2 regions of the Shewanella sp. SP1S2-4 genome follow, and region 2 is predicted to be linked to the other one. Evidence: predicted binding sites of a transcription regulator. Region 2 holds the regulator's gene; the other holds the start of a gene.
What was found. The regulator MetJ, encoded in region 2, represses methionine synthesis genes. The targets are predictions, from matches to a motif close to TAGACGTCTAGACGTCTA.
Positions count from the first base shown of each region.

Region 1: a site for MetJ is predicted at 2,095-2,112, ahead of metE (5-methyltetrahydropteroyltriglutamate--homocysteine S-methyltransferase). Genes of this name have one in related genera too.

Region 1 covers NZ_JAUOET010000002.1:324,085-328,825, forward strand. The annotation lists gene Q4Q52_RS03625 (HDOD domain-containing protein) at 288-1,016, shown strand; gene Q4Q52_RS03630 (LysR substrate-binding domain-containing protein) at 1,117-2,022, opposite strand; gene metE (5-methyltetrahydropteroyltriglutamate--homocysteine S-methyltransferase) at 2,223-4,493, shown strand; gene queG (tRNA epoxyqueuosine(34) reductase QueG) at 4,719-4,741, opposite strand, start outside.
Region 2 covers NZ_JAUOET010000006.1:106,850-111,590, reverse strand. The annotation lists gene nrfD (NrfD/PsrC family molybdoenzyme membrane anchor subunit) at 1-442, shown strand, start outside; gene Q4Q52_RS08565 (sulfite exporter TauE/SafE family protein) at 548-1,291, opposite strand; gene metJ (met regulon transcriptional regulator MetJ) at 1,373-1,687, opposite strand; gene metB (cystathionine gamma-synthase) at 1,900-3,063, shown strand; gene Q4Q52_RS08550 (bifunctional aspartate kinase/homoserine dehydrogenase II) at 3,075-4,741, shown strand, end outside.

The sequences.
Region 1 (4,741 bases), on a different contig from region 2:
ATGGGTGTCGCTTACCCTCGTTGTAGAAATAGAGATAAATTATTAGACGGACAGGCTCGTGACGACTTGAAGAATGGAAATGTTAAAATTGTTTTAAAACATGGGATTATATCTCCACCTCCAGCACCTTATTTGCTTCACCATTTGATGTTACATATAAGGTAGTCATTTTTTATTCTTTTCGTTAGGCTATTGTGCGACTTAGTACTGAAATTCTTTAAATTTTGGGTATGATGTGAAGAGTAACCGAATCATCTTATTGCTAATAAACAGGTGCAAAGTGTCTTATGACAGATCTTGAGCAACAGGTTTTTACTCAAGTTAGAGCTATCATAGCGAATGAAGAGCAAGTGATTGGCCGCCGAGGGATTTTAATTCCACTCAAAAAAGCGATCCTCGCTGAAGGCGACATTCGTAACGTGATCGACATTATCTCGAGCGATCCCGCATTAGCGGCGCACATGTTAATGCGCAGTAATTCCGCACAGGCATCTGGGGTGATTAACCCTAAGACGCGCTCTTTGAAAGAAGCTTTGGTCCGCTTAGGTCAAGTTAATATTTATCGCTACGCCTTTACGTTCTATTTAAAAGAACGCCTCGATGAACTACCACAGCCCTATAAAAAGTTGGTCCAAGGTTATTGGAAGCTGACTGAAGATATTGCAACTGATGCGGTGGATAGTTTAGCGGAGATGGAAGGTGTGGAGGTTGATGCTGACGAAGTACAAACCTTAGCTCTGTTCAGTGTGTTCGGGCAAATTATCGCACTTACGGCCTTTGCCTATTTAAATGCTAATGCCGAACAGTCATTTCCTTTAAGTGTGATTAAGTCATTGATTGATAATCAACAACAGACCTTAACCATCGAAGCGTTCGAGGCGTTAGATCTCGATCAGGATCTGCGTCAAGAATTTATGATCGCCCATAATTTGCGTCAGACCCGTAATCCTAATTCATCAGGGTTGATACTGCGCCGTGTCTTGTCTATGCGTGGATTGTTGATGAATCCGCTGTAATTTTGAGATTCGCTAAACAGCTGCTTGATCCTATGAAATAATCATACAATTCAATAAGAAAGCCTGCATCAGCAGGCTTTTTTTTTAGGTTTCACCTGTGTTAATTTGTCTTCTGCTGGCGGGATAAACCTTCACTCGCCACCAGTTGTAACCAATTTTGGATCAAGGCTGAGTTGGCGCTATGGCGGCGATAGGCGCCAAACAGAGGGCGTTTCAAGCCTTCTTGCCCTAGCTTCACCGTGGTGAGGCTTAGGCCATGTCCTTCATTTATCGACCAGTTCGGCAGGGCAGCGATACCATCTTTGCAGGCGATGCGTTGCAATAACATCATGGTTAAATCACAGGTTTTTTGCTCGCCCGCTTCTATGCCTGCGGGTTCTAAAAAGTGGCGATAGATGTCTAAACGCGTTAGTGGTACGGGATAACTGATAATAGGCAAGTGTGCTAATTGCTTAGGGGTGACATAGGCTTCTTTTGCTAGAGGATGATCTTTAGCAACCACTAACTTCACTTCAAAATCAAACAAATGCTGATAAGCGAGTGAATGCCCAGGTACAGGATCTGAGGTCAGCACTATATCCAGTTCACCCATTTCCAAGGCATTGAGCGAGTCGAACAAGTGACGGCTCGACAAGTCTAACTCGGCTTGGGGATGTTCTTGTCTAAATTGCTCCATCACAGGCATTAACCAGCGAAAACAGCTGTGACACTCAATGCCGACACGTAACTGATTGGTTTCGGTTTCAAGGCCATTCTTAAGATCTGTCTCGGTTTCTAGCACCTTAGGCAAAATTTCTTCCGCGAGATGAAGCAGACGCGCACCTTCTTGGGTGAATGACAGCGGCTTACTTTTACGCACAAAAATAGGCGAGTTAATCCTTTGCTCCAACTCCTTTATTTGGTGGGAGAGGGCGGATTGAGTGACAAAACGTTTTTTGGCTGCGCCCGCCAAACTGCCACTTTCCTTCAGGGCCATTAAGGTTCGCAGATGTCTTAGTTCGATCATGTTCACTCCAGGTGAAATTCGCTCATGTTGTGCTTGAAATCAATTCGGTTGCTGGAATAGAGACTAACACAATAAACTTCTAGACGTCCAGACGCCCATTGTTATTTATCAAGGCGGAAATACTGAAAAGTGCCAAGAGAACACAATCTGGTGGGTGCAAGTGCCGAATTTGGCTTATCTCAAATAAAGGAAGATAGGGTATGCAATTAAATAGTCTTGGGTTTCCCCGTATCGGGCGTCGACGTGAATTGAAATTTGCTTTAGAAAAATACTGGCGTGGTGAGAGTACTCAAGCCGAATTATGTGAAGTAGCGAGTGAACTGCGCCGTACCCATTGGCAGTGGCAAACCGCAGCGGGCATCGAGCAAGTACCCGTGGGGGATTTTGCCTTTTACGATCAAGTATTAACCCTGAGTGCGACCTTGAATGCCATCCCTGATCGCCACCGCGGCGAAGGCGCTATCGATCTCGATACCTTATTCCGTGTTGCCCGCGGCAGAGCGCCGACAGGCCAAGATGCGCCAGCCTCTGAAATGACCAAGTATTTCAATACTAATTATCATTATTTGGTGCCAGAGCTGACGCAAAACCAAGAGTTTTCGATTGCTTACGAGCAGTTTTTTGATGAAGTCAGCGAAGCGCAAGCGCTAGGCTATAAAGCCAAACCTGTTCTACTCGGTCCAGTCAGTTACTTATACCTTGCTAAAACCGTCGGCCAAGAGTTCGATAAGTTAAGTTTATTACCGAATTTATTAACGGCTTATGCTGATATTCTGGCGCGTTTCGCCGCCCAAGGTGTGGAATGGGTACAGTTAGATGAGCCTGTGCTGGCATTAGAATTAGACCTGCATTGGCAAGCGGCGATGACTAAGACTTATCAAGCATTAAGCACTGCTAACGTTAAGGTTCTCTTAGCGAGTTATTATGGCGGTATTGCGCATCATCAAGCCCTCGTATCTGCCTTGCCTGTTGCTGGTTTGCACTTGGATTTAGTTACGGCGCCAGAACAACTGGTTGTGTTTGCAAATGCGTTGCGCAGTGAGCAAATTTTGTCGGTGGGCGTGGTTAATGGCCGTAACGTGTGGGCGGCAGAAATCGATTTGATTGCCGAGCGTATTGGCGCAGTGGCGCGTGATTTAGGCGATCGTCTGTGGATTGGCACATCATGTTCATTGCTGCACAGCCCAGTCGATTTAGATGTTGAAGTCAAACTATTACCTGTGCTGCGTAAACAGTTAGCCTTTGCTAAGCAGAAACTGTTGGAATTGAGCAAAATTCGCCAATTATTGTTGGCGCCTAATTCGGATGAAGCACAAAAAATCAGTGCTTTTTGTATCGCTCGTCGTCAAGCCAAAGCACAGGCTGCGGATAAGCAAGTGATTGAGCGTGTTGCGGCATTAACCACTGCGGATTACGAGCGTGTCAGTGATTTCAGCGTACGCCAAAGCGTGCAGCAGCAAAAATACCGTTTACCCCTGTTACCCACTACGACCATAGGTTCGTTCCCGCAAACACCCGCTATTCGAGGATTACGCAGCCGCTGGCGTAAGGGCGAGATAAGTGATGCTCAGTATACTGAGCAGTTACAGCAAGTGACCCGCGATACTATCGAACGCCAACTAAAACTGGGTATCGACGTACTCGTGCACGGTGAAGCCGAACGTAACGACATGGTGGAATACTTTGGCGAGCAGTTAGCTGGCGTTGGTTTTAGTAAAAATGGCTGGGTACAAAGTTATGGCTCACGTTGTGTTAAGCCACCCTTGATTTACGGCGATGTGAGTCGTCCAAAAGCTATGACAGTCGAGTGGGCTGAGTTTGCCCAGAGTCTTACCGACAAGCCCGTAAAAGGCATGTTGACGGGGCCTGTGACAATTCTGCATTGGTCATTCGCCCGTGAAGATATCAGCCGCGATGCGATTGCGACACAACTGGCGCTGGCGATTCGTGATGAAGTGGTCGATTTACAAAATGCGGGGATTGGCATTATTCAAATCGATGAGCCCGCCTTTCGTGAAGGTTTGCCATTGAAGCAAAGTGAGTGGCAAACCTATTTAGATTGGGCGGTGAATGCCTTTAAACTCAGCGCTGCTGGCGTGACTGATGAGACTCAAATCCACACTCACATGTGTTACAGCGAGTTTAACGACACGATTGCCGCGATTGCTGCCATGGATGCCGATGTGATCACAATCGAGACGTCGCGTTCGCGGATGGAGTTACTCAACGCCTTTGAAGATTTTGAATATCCAAATGAAATCGGCCCCGGTGTGTATGACATCCACTCACCAAATATCCCAAGTGTGGAGGCCATGGTGCAGTTAATCGAGAAAGCGGCGCAGAAAGTACCCGTGCGTCAATTATGGGTCAACCCAGATTGTGGCCTAAAAACCCGAACTTGGGATGAAGTTGAACCTGCATTGAAAAACATGGTCGATGCCACGCGAGAACTACGTCGCCGCCTTGGTTAATATCACTGCTTGAGTGAGAGTTCTTAACTGAACTTATTGAGCTTACTCAGTAAAAAGACACCGGATGTTTATGCCTCCGGTGTCTTTTATTCGCTGCGAATAAGGGAAACGCCACAGTCTATTGGCCATGTTTAATATCAAGGTTCAATAGACGTACGGAGCGAATAACGATTCTTAGTTTAGGCTAATTAATCAGTAGTAAGCTATTGATAACCTTGTTAGATGTTAAGCATCTCGTGGTAAGCCTT
Region 2 (4,741 bases):
TTATCCTATGCTCAACACTGCGGTACTGCCTGCGCTGTTTTTAGTGTCGGGTTTGTCGGCGGGCGCTGCGGCAAATGCGGTACTGGCGTTGCTGATGTTTAAGACGGACAGCCACGACAAAACTTTAGTGAAGATGCACGGTTTAGAATTGCCTGTGATGGCGATTGAAATCCTGTTCCTGTTCATGTTGTTCTGCGCCTTGTACTTCAAGGGCGGCGCGGCGGCTGCGGCCTTAGCATCGTTAACGTCTGGGCTATGGGCAAGCGTGTTCTGGATAGGCGTTGTCGGTATTGGCTTTGGTATTCCATTGCTGTTTATGCTGCTACCCGCCGCGACTCGCCACACTAAGGGCGCGATGATCATGGTGGCTTGTGCGAGCTTAACGGGCGTACTCGCCTTAAGACACTTTATTGTGTACGCAGGGCAAAGCTATTTAAGCTGAGTATAAGCTGGCTTTACATATTGATAGATAAAGAAAAAGCACTGACAATGTCAGTGCTTTTTATTGTTTGAATCTTCAGATGATTTGTCAATACAAGCAGGACGCTTATTGGGGTAATAACTCGATAACCGACTTCACCGTTAGCACTAAGGCGCTGATACTGCACAGGACTAATGTCGCCATTTTAGTTTTATCTTTATCGACACTGCCCACCAATCGCCCCGCGACTAAATACCCTAAAAGCACAGAAGGCAGCAACATCAACGACAGCCACAGGTGCTTCAATTCTAATAAGCCAGTGATCGCCAGAATGACCATAGCTATGGTGGAGCTAAAAATGAAGAAGGCCGACAGGGCGGCGCGAAACTGCGAGGCATCTTTGCCTGACAATAGAATCGCCATCGGCGGACCACCAATGGCGGCAATATTACCGAAAATCCCCGAGACGACGCCCGCGCCGAAGAGGGTTTTCTTATTCACTGGTAGGCTGAATTTATACAGGCTGAGGATAACCGCGACAGCCACAATGGCGGCGATGGATAACCCGAGTATGGGCTGAGGCGCAAACAGCAACAGGCTCGCGCCGATAAAACCGCCGGGCACGCGACCTAGGAGTGCATATTGCAAGCCATTGAATTCTAAATGACCACGTTCCCGGAATAAGGTCAGTAGCGAGATGGTAAATCCCATGGCAATAACGGGACCCGGTACGAGCTGCGGATCGACGATATACAGCAAAGGACTGGCGACAACCGCTAGGCCAAACCCAATCAGGCTCTGGGTTAAGGCGCCAAGAAATACAATCAGCGAGGCCAAGGCAAGAGTCTGTGGATCTATCATAGAAAACATAGGATTCCATATAAACAAAAAGGGATCGTTAACGATCCCTATTGATGAGCACTGTGATGTAACTTTGCCAGCGACAAGTCGCTATTCCATGTCTTCCCACTCGATCCCCATCTCGTCCATCAGCAACTTGGCTTCGGCGGGAATGCTGTCTGGGCTATCTTTTGACAGATCTTCATCGTTAGGCAATGGCTGGCCAGTGTAGGCGTGCAAAAATGCCTCACACAACAGCTCGCTGTTGGTGGCGTGACGCAAATTATTGACCTGACGACGAGTTCGTTCGTCCGTAAGGACCTTAAGCACTTTGAGCGGAATAGACACAGTAATTTTTTTTACTTGTTCATTCTTCTTGCCATGTTCAGCATAGGGGCTGATGTATTCCCCATTCCATTCAGTCATTGACTCACCTGTTATAACGCTAAATTCGGGGCAGATTTTAAACCCTTACAAAGAACAGTCAAATTATTGCTACTATTTCTTTGTGATTGCAAACAGATTTCTTTATGTTCAGACGTCTAAACGTCTTCACGCCTATTGACGATGGCGTTGGGCTTAGGTACATTTAGACGTCCAGACATCTCTATCAGTCTACCGAATTTAGGAGTCCACCCATGGCAGAGCGTCAATTAGCCACACTGGCAGTGCGTCAGGGTATCGAAAGCGATACTCAATATGGTGCAGTTGTGCCACCGATTTATTTGTCGACTAATTACGCCTTCGATGGTCATAAAAATCCCCGCGAATTCGATTACAGTCGTTCAGGCAACCCAACGCGCTGCATTTTAGGTGAAGCATTAGCCCAATTAGAAAAGGGCGCCACTGGCATAGTGACATGCACTGGCATGGCGGCCATCACCCTAGTGACCACATTGCTCGGCCCTGATGACCTGTTGGTGGTGCCCCATGATTGTTATGGCGGTTCTTACCGTTTATTTACTAATTTGGCAAAGAAAGGCCAGTTTAAGTTGATTGTGGTCGATCAAACCGACAGCCAAGCGTTAACCGCAGCGATCGCGCAAAATCCTAAGATGGTGTGGCTCGAAACCCCGTCTAACCCGCTATTGCGAGTGGTGGATATCGAAGCCATTGCTAAGGCGAGCCATGAGGTCGGCGCGCTGGTGGTGGTCGATAACACTTTTTTATCGCCGATATTGCAACAACCCCTATTGTTAGGCGCGGATATCGTTATCCACTCCACCACTAAATATATCAATGGTCACAGCGATGTGGTTGGCGGCGCAGTGGTTGCCAAAGATGCACAAATTGGCGAAAGCTTACATTGGTGGTCGAACACGTTAGGCTTAACGGGGTCGGCATTTGATAGTTACTTAACCCTGCGTGGCCTACGAACCTTAGCGGTGCGTATTCGTGAACATCAAACCAATGCCCAGCGCATTGTTGAGGTATTGACGCAAAGCCCTGTGGTGAGCAAAGTTTATTACCCTGGTCTTGCGGATCACCCAGGTCATGCGATTGCAGCCAAGCAACAACAAGGCTTTGGCGCTATGCTGAGTTTTGAGCTTAAGGGCGGCGAGGCCGAAGTCGTGGCCTTTTTAGGTGCACTCCGCTTATTTAGCGTGGCGGAAAGTTTAGGTGGCGTCGAAAGTTTGGTGGCCGTGCCCGCCACTATGACCCACAGAGCCATGGAGCCGCAGGCGCGCTTCGAGGCGGGTATTAAGGACACCCTATTGCGTCTATCGGTGGGTATTGAAGATGCCGCCGATTTAGTTGCAGATATTCAAGCAGGATTAGCCGCCGTTGCGGCTTGTCAGTAGAGGAATAATAGATGGCACGTTGTCACTTACATAAATTTGGTGGCTCCAGTTTAGCGGATGCCGATTGTTATCGCCGAGTCGCCCATATCCTGTTAACCCACGGTCATAGTGATGATCTCGTGGTGGTCTCTGCGGCGGGTAAGAGCACGAATTTCCTGTATAAATTATTAGCGCTGCGTGATGCGGGTCAGCTATGGCAAGAAGAATTACAAGTGCTGATCAGCTACCAACAGGGGTTGATTGAGCAGTTGTTATCAAATGAACAAGCCCGCGATCTGCGTGAGCGTTTGGCCACTGATAAAGCGCAGCTTATCAGCTTATTATCCTTAGATACCCGCAACGATTACCAAATTAGCCATGTGGTGAGCTTTGGTGAACGTTGGTCGGCACGTTTAATGGCGGCGCTGCTGCGCGAATCTGGCGTGGCCGCAAGCCATGTGGATGCCTGTTCAATTTTAGTGGCCGATGAAGCCGCTGTGCCGCAAATTCGGGTACAAGAATCCCGTGCTAAAGTACAAGCCCTATTAGCTGCCCATCCAAATGAGCGCTTAGTGATCACCGGCTTTATCTGCGCTAACGAGCGCGGCGATACCTTGTTACTCGGTCGAAATGGTTCAGATTTTAGCGCCAGCTTGATTGCCAGCCTTGCCGATATCGAGCGCGTGACCATTTGGACCGATGTGGAAGGGGTGTTCAATGCCGATCCTAATAAAATCAACGATGCTAAGTTACTGAAAAGCATGTCACTTGCCGAAGCCGATCGCCTAGCGCGTTTAGGTTCGCCAGTATTACATTCGCGCACTCTGCAGCCTTTGTTTAATACCGAAGTGAGTTTAGCGGTACGCTCAAGTTATGCATCCCACACCGACTTTACCTTAATCGCGCCCCACAGTTCGTCTGCGAGCGCGCCTGTGGTGACGAACCTCAATGCTGTGGTCCTGTTCGGCTTTAAGCTCACTGGTGAATTAACGAGCTTATTAGATTCGTTGATCGCCGCGGGTTTAACGCCATTGGCCCATTGGACGTCTGCCCATCAAAGGGTTGAGCTTGCCTATACCGCTGAAAATCAAAAACAAGTGCAAAGATTGCTCGATGCCGAGGCACAAGCATTAGGGATCAGCGATCAGCAGATCAACACAGATCTCGGCTTAGTGGCGTTAGTGAGTGCCGATGCCGAACATTATCGCCGTAGCTTTGCCCGTTTATTAAGCCGTGATGCTAAACCTTTGTTCAGTGGAGACTTAAGTTTAGTGACGCTGGTGCCTCAGTCGCAGGTGAATCTGTTGACGCAAAAGGTCCACCGTCGCTGCGCTGGGCCGCGTAAACGCATTGGTGTCTTGCTGCTCGGCGTGGGCAACATAGGTGAGGCATGGGTCGATTTGTTTAAGTCGGTGTCGCCATCACTGGATCATGAACTCGAAGCTAGCGTTGAGTTAGTCGGCTTAGTCAGTTCGAGTAAAGCCTTGATTAAATCCACAGGCATTAATCTTGCCGCGTGGCAGACTGAGTTTAATACCGAGGCAACACCTTGGCAGTACGAGCACTTGTTCGAGCAATTAGAACGGGTTAACTGCGATGAGCTGGTGGCCTTAGATATCAGTGCCAGCGCCAGTTTGACGCTGCAATATCCAGAGCTATTCGAGCGCGGTATCCATGTGGTGAGCGCGAATAAACTTGC